Paraglaciecola sp. L3A3: one gene and its partner. Each later gene encodes a partner of the first gene's protein in a complex. Links are inferred from orthologs where the notes say so. Each region holds a gene or a part of one and is shown in the gene's direction. Other genes may lie near its edges. The genes, in order: rpsG and tig.

Region 1 (3,126 bases):
GTCTAACGTGAAGATCGCTAACCGTGAAATTGAAAAGCAAGGAAAAATTCCTGCTCAGTATGAAACACAGTTATTGGGTATCACTAAGGCGTCTTTGTCTACTGAGTCATTTATCTCAGCGGCTTCTTTCCAAGAAACCACTCGTGTACTTACCGAAGCAGCAGTGCAAGGTAAAGAAGATGAGTTACGCGGCTTGAAAGAAAACGTAATTGTTGGGCGTTTGATACCTGCCGGTACCGGCTTCTCGTATCACCAAAAACGTACAGCTAGAAAACTAGCTGAAATGCAGGAACGTGAAGAACCTTCAGTTTCTGCATCTGAAGCAGAGTTAGCCTTAACTGAAGCATTAAATGCTGAAGTAACGGATACTCCTGCCGACGAGTAAAAAATAGGATCTATAAATGATCTAATTAAGTTAGATTGTTGCTTAAACCCACATATTGTGTAGTTTAGCAGCAGTCTTACTTGACAGTTCATCAATTGATCATTAGACTTCCGCGACCCGAAATTAGGTGACTTTACTGCCACTTAATTACGGTTCGCGGATTTTTCGCGTTTACGGCCCACAAGATGGGTCAAACAGTCGTAATTTTAATCAGGAGCTAGTTAATGGCAACAGTTAACCAGTTAGTGCGCAAGCCCCGCCAAAAGCCAGTAGTGAAGAGCAACGTTGCTGCTTTGCAGGCCTGCCCACAACGTCGTGGAGTATGTACTCGTGTATATACAACCACACCAAAAAAACCGAACTCAGCATTACGTAAAGTATGTCGTGTTCGTCTTACTAATGGTTTTGAAGTTTCTTCATACATTGGTGGTGAAGGTCACAACTTACAAGAGCACAGTGTTGTTCTTATTCGTGGTGGTCGTGTTAAAGATTTACCAGGTGTTCGTTATCACACTGTTCGCGGTACATTAGATTGTGCAGGCGTAAGTGATAGAAGAGCCGGCCGTTCTAAATACGGCGCAAAAAGGCCTAAGTCTTAACGGTTCTCCGTTAGTAAGGCCAAACTAAAGTATTAATTGAGTTTTGGGAATATCCTGAAAATTCTACGGAGAATTTAAAATGCCAAGAAGAAGAGTCGTAGGTCAACGTAAAATCCTACCCGATCCTAAGTTCGGATCAGAGTTACTTGCTAAATTTATGAATGTCGTTATGTTAGACGGCAAAAAATCGACTGCTGAAAAAATCGTTTACGGCGCGCTAGAAATTGTTGCTTCTAAAGCTGACAAAGCACACTTAGACATCTTTGAAGAAGCGTTGGACAACATCCGCCCTACAGTCGAGGTTAAATCTCGTCGTGTTGGTGGTTCTACATACCAAGTACCTGTAGAAGTTCGTCCCGTTCGTCGAAATGCACTAGGTATGCGTTGGTTGGTTGACGCTGCTCGTAAACGTGGTGAAAAATCAATGGCTCAACGCCTTGCAGCTGAAATGCTCGATGCTGCAGAAAATAAAGGTTCAGCGGTTAAGAAACGTGAAGACGTTCACCGTATGGCCGAAGCTAACAAAGCATTCGCTCACTACCGTTGGTAATAAGAGAAAGCTATGGCTCGTAATACGCCCCTTGAGCGTTATCGGAATATTGGAATCGTTGCTCATGTTGACGCGGGTAAAACCACGACAACTGAGCGTGTCCTTTTCTACACTGGTTTATCGCATAAACTAGGTGAAGTGCATGATGGCGCAGCCACTATGGACTGGATGGAACAAGAGCAAGAACGCGGTATTACCATTACTTCCGCAGCGACGACCTGTTTTTGGTCGGGAATGGACAAACAATACGAACAACATCGAATCAACATCATTGATACCCCAGGACACGTAGATTTCACTATTGAAGTCGAACGTTCTTTACGTGTACTCGATGGTGCTGTTGTGGTGTTTTGTGGTTCGTCTGGAGTAGAGCCTCAATCTGAAACAGTTTGGCGTCAAGCTGATAAATACCACGTTCCGCGTATGGTATTTGTTAACAAAATGGACCGAGCTGGAGCAGATTTTGAACGTGTAGTAGAACAAATTAGAAAACGATTAGGTGCTAATTGTGTGCCTATTCATCTCAACATAGGTGCTGAAGAAACCTTTGAAGGTGTAGTTGATCTTATCAAGATGAAAGCCATAGATTGGAATGAATCTGATCAAGGTATGACTTTTAACTACACAGAGGTTCCAGCAGATTTACTCGACCGTGCGACAGAGCTTCGTACTGAGTTAATTGAAGCTGCAGCTGAAGCAACTGATGAGTTGATGAATAAGTATTTGGAAGGCGAAGAGCTAACCGAAGAAGAAATCAAATTTGGTCTACGAAAACGTACTCTAGCGAATGAAATTGTACTTGCCACCTGTGGTTCGGCATTCAAAAACAAAGGTGTACAAGCGGTACTTGATTCAGTTATTGAATATTTACCTGCACCCATGGATGTTCCACCTATTAAAGGTGTGCTAAACGACAAAGATGAAACTGAAGCAACTCGTCAAGCTGACGATAGTGCTCCATTTTCTGCGTTAGCATTTAAAATTGCTACCGACCCCTTTGTTGGTACTTTAACTTTTTTCCGTTGCTATTCCGGTGTTGTAAACTCAGGCGACTCTGTTTATAACCCAGTAAAAGCTAAGCGTGAACGTTTTGGCCGTATAGTTCAAATGCATGCTAAAGACAGAGAAGAGCTTAAAGAAGTGCGCGCAGGCGATATAGCAGCAGCAATTGGGCTGAAAGATGTGACAACAGGTGACACTTTGTGTGATCCAAATCATATTATCACCCTTGAGCGAATGGAGTTTCCGGAACCGGTTATTTCTATTGCTGTAGAACCTCGCTCTCAACCAGACCAAGAAAGAATGGGTATCGCACTAGGTAAACTAGCGGCTGAAGATCCTTCTTTTAAGGTACACACTGATGACGAATCAGGACAAACAATTATTTCAGGTATGGGTGAACTGCACTTAGATATTATTGTGGACCGGATGAAGCGTGAGTTTAATGTTGAGTGTAATGTAGGTAAACCTCAGGTTGCCTATCGCGAAACAATACGCAAAAAAGTTGATGCTGAAGGTAAGTTTGTTCGTCAATCAGGCGGAAAAGGTCAATATGGCCACGTCTGGTTAACTATCGAACCTAATGAAGAAGG
Region 2 (3,212 bases), 670 kb from region 1 along the record:
GGGTCGCAGGTTCGAATCCTGTCTCACCGACCATTTTCTCAATTTACACCTTAGGTTCCATAGCTCAGCTGGATAGAGCAACGCCCTTCTAAGGCGTGGGTCGAAGGTTCGAATCCTTCTGGGACCACCACTTAGTTAGAATCTTATCTGGCGAAGTATGTGAACAAAAGGTTGAGAAAGTAAGTTTTAAAGTTACTGCAATTTATCTGTGGTGAGCGTAGCTCAGTTGGTAGAGCCCCGGATTGTGATTCCGGTTGTCGTGGGTTCGAGCCCCATCGTTCACCCCACTCGCGGGAGTGGTGGAATTGGTAGACACGCTGGATTTAGGTTCCAGTGCTTCACGGCGTGAGAGTTCGAGTCTCTCCTTCCGCACCATTATTAAGAATACAATTAACAACATTTTGTAATTCATCCTAAGTTATATCCAATAACTTACTTTAATAGCTTTCTGAATATCCAATATTCGCTACTTTATTTAAGATTTATCCTCTTCTTTCTTCCTTTTTTGTACTAAACCAAAATTTTTATGGGTTTATTCTCGACTTGCTGTAATGCTATCGCTATACTACTGCGTCTTTTTTATCAGGTGATTCTGAAGTGACTTGTAAGTTGAAGCTCACTGAAGTAGACGGGCGTAATAGGTGTTTCAGTTAAATTTTTTTACGTCCCTTAAGAACCTATTAGTAATCATAAAATAAGCGCATGTTAGCGCATAGTTGAGGTAGAAGAATGCAAGTTTCCGTTGAGACGTCTACAGGTTTAGAACGCCGTCTTACTATTACCGTTCCTGCAGCGTCGATTGACACTGCAGTTAAATCTCGTTTACAACAATTAGCTAAAACCCAGAGAATCAATGGTTTCCGTCCAGGTAAAGTACCAGTTAACGTTATTAAAAAACGTTACGGTCAAGCTGTACGTCAGGAGATTGCTGGTGAAGTGATGCAACAAAACTTCTATCAAGCCATTACTCAAGAAAAAATTACCCCAGCGGGTATGCCTTCTTTTGAAATGAAAACAGATGAAGATGGTAAAGATTTAGAATTTGTTGCGGCTTTTGAAGTTTATCCAGAAGTTGAAGTTAAAAACGTTGATAAAATCACTGTAGAACAGCCTGTTGTTGAAATTTCTGACTCAGACTTAAGTGATATGATGGATACGTTACGTAAGCAACACGCCGACTACAAAGAAGTAAAACGTAAAATCAAAAAAGATGACAAAGTGACAATGGACTTTGTTGGCACTATTGATGGTGAGGAATTCGACGGCGGAAAAGCTGAAGATTTCGAACTTGAAATGGGTAAAGATCGCATGATCCCAGGTTTTGAAAAGCCAATCGTTGGTGCCAAAACTGGTGATGAAGTCATTGCAGAAGTGACCTTCCCGGAAGATTATCACGCTGAAGCCCTTAAAGGTAAAGAAGCGAAGTTTACTATCACTATCAAAAAGACTGAGCAGCTAAATTTACCTAAAGTAGATGAAGACTTTGCTAAGTTATTTGGTATTGAAGATGGCAACATCGATGCGCTAAATGATGAAGTACGTAAAAATATGCAGCGCGAACTTGATCAAACTTTGAAAGCATCGGTAAAAGAGCAGGTCATTAATGGTTTGCTTGAAAACAACGAAATTGATTTACCAAAATCTTTAGTTGAGCAAGAAATTAATGTGCTTAGAGAGCAAGCTAAACAGAGATTTAGTCAACAACAAGGCGGTAACATTGATAACATGCCTGAGTTACCGGCTAACTTGTTTGAAGAAAACGCTCGTAAGCGTGTAAGTATTGGTTTGTTATTAGGTGAAGTGATTAAATCTAATGACATTAAAGTTGATGCAGCTAAAGTTGACGCTTTAATTGCAACGGCTGCTTCTGCGTATGAAGATCCGCAAGAAGTGATTGAGTATTACAAGTCTAACGACGAGTTAACTCAACAAATGAACAATGTTGCTTTAGAAGAACAAGCTGTCGAAGTACTGCTTGATCAAGCAAAAGTAAAAGAAGTTAAGAAGAAATTTGACGAGATCATGAACAAACAGGCTTAATTTGTCTTTTGTTAATTGACTTAACTAGTCTGCAACTGCTTAAATGCTCGGTATATACCGAGCATTTTTATTTGTGAAGAAAATATACCTATGATGAATACACATTTCGATCCTACAAACGCCTTAGTTCCAATGGTTGTCGAGCAGACTGCTAAAGGGGAGCGTTCTTATGATATCTATTCTCGTTTATTAAAAGAGAATGTTATTTTCCTAGTTGGTCAAGTTGAAGACCATATGGCGAATCTAATTGTCGCTCAGATGCTTTTTTTGGAAGCAGAAAACCCTGAGAAAGATATCTTCTTGTATATCAACTCTCCAGGCGGTTCTGTGACAGCTGGTATGGCTATTTATGACACTATGAACTTTATCAAACCAAACGTGAGTACTGTTTGTATTGGTCAAGCTGCCAGTATGGGCGCTTTCTTGTTATCTGCAGGTGAAAAGGGTAAACGTTACTGTTTACCTAATTCACGTGTAATGATCCATCAACCTTTGGGTGGTTTTCAAGGTCAAGCTTCTGATTTTGAAATACATGCCAAAGAAATCCTGTCTATTAAAGAGAAGTTGAATCGTTTGATGGCTGATCATACTGGACAAGATTACAAAAAAGTCGCAAAAGATACCGATAGAGACAACTTTTTAAGTGCAACAGAAGCTATGGAATACGGTTTAATAGACCAAGTATTAACTAATAGACCTGATACCAAAAGCGATAAGTGATTAGATGACTGAAGCTAAGTTTAGCTGAAGTTCATTATTATTGACGGTGAGTTGGTTAAACTTAGTAGAAGTACAAAGATAGGAAAAAATCGTAAATGAGTGATGAAAAAAACAGTGATGGCGAGAAACTTTTATATTGTTCATTTTGTGGCAAGAGCCAGCACGAAGTCAGAAAATTAATAGCCGGTCCATCCGTTTTTATATGTGATGAGTGTGTTGATTTATGTAATGACATTATCCGTGAAGAAATTAAAGAAATTTCTCCACAGAAAAAACAAGATGCATTGCCGACTCCAAAAGAAATTCATAGCCACTTAGATGATTATGTTATTGGCCAAGAACACGCTAAAAAAGTGTTATCTGTTGCTGTGTATAATCATTACAAACGTTTAAGAAATGGTGATACACACGAAGGTGTGGAATTGGGTAAAAGTAATATTTTGCTAATGGGA

What was found.
Region 2: the proteins of rpsG (region 1) and tig are in contact, whole or in part, in a crystal structure (PDB 3GTY), measured with the Thermotoga maritima proteins. The link is inferred for Paraglaciecola sp. L3A3 from one-to-one orthologs. Residues at the interface, in WP_004081843.1 of Thermotoga maritima: Lys34, Lys52, Lys55, Glu59, Arg62, Gln63, Glu66, Asn67, Lys69, Val71, Arg95, Ala109, Lys110, Lys111, Gly112, Arg113, Pro114, Glu117, Glu121, Ile124, Ala125, Tyr127, Asn128, Asn129, Thr130, Gly131, Lys135, Asp139, Arg142, Met143; in WP_004081061.1 of Thermotoga maritima: Glu122, Val124, Val129, Leu130, Tyr133, Glu188, Gly259, Ile262, Tyr263, Glu266, Ser270, Glu273, Gln274, Glu277, Arg308, Gln311, Ile312, Ser315, Tyr316, Glu325, Arg329, Arg336, Leu363, Phe366, Trp367, Arg373, Leu377, Arg381, Leu384, Glu387.

Annotation. Positions count from the first base shown.
Region 1 is NZ_CP047023.1:840,986-844,111, reverse strand. The notes cover bases 1-2,798. They hold rpsG (30S ribosomal protein S7), read left to right. Parts: upstream 1-1,063; coding sequence 1,064-1,534; downstream 1,535-2,798. Other genes in these bases: fusA (elongation factor G), read left to right, coding at 1,547-2,798; rpsL (30S ribosomal protein S12), read left to right, coding at 610-984; rpoC (DNA-directed RNA polymerase subunit beta'), read left to right, coding at 1-385. Also shown: more of fusA, read left to right, coding at 2,799-3,126.
Region 2 is NZ_CP047023.1:1,507,403-1,510,614, forward strand. Bases 1-2,884 are described here. They hold tig (trigger factor), read left to right. Parts: upstream 1-729; coding sequence 730-2,040; downstream 2,041-2,884. Other genes in these bases: clpP (ATP-dependent Clp endopeptidase proteolytic subunit ClpP), read left to right, coding at 2,131-2,760; clpX (ATP-dependent protease ATP-binding subunit ClpX), read left to right, coding at 2,856-2,884. Outside these bases: more of clpX, read left to right, coding at 2,885-3,212. UniProt on the Bacillus subtilis protein: Involved in protein export. Acts as a chaperone by maintaining the newly synthesized protein in an open conformation. Functions as a peptidyl-prolyl cis-trans isomerase.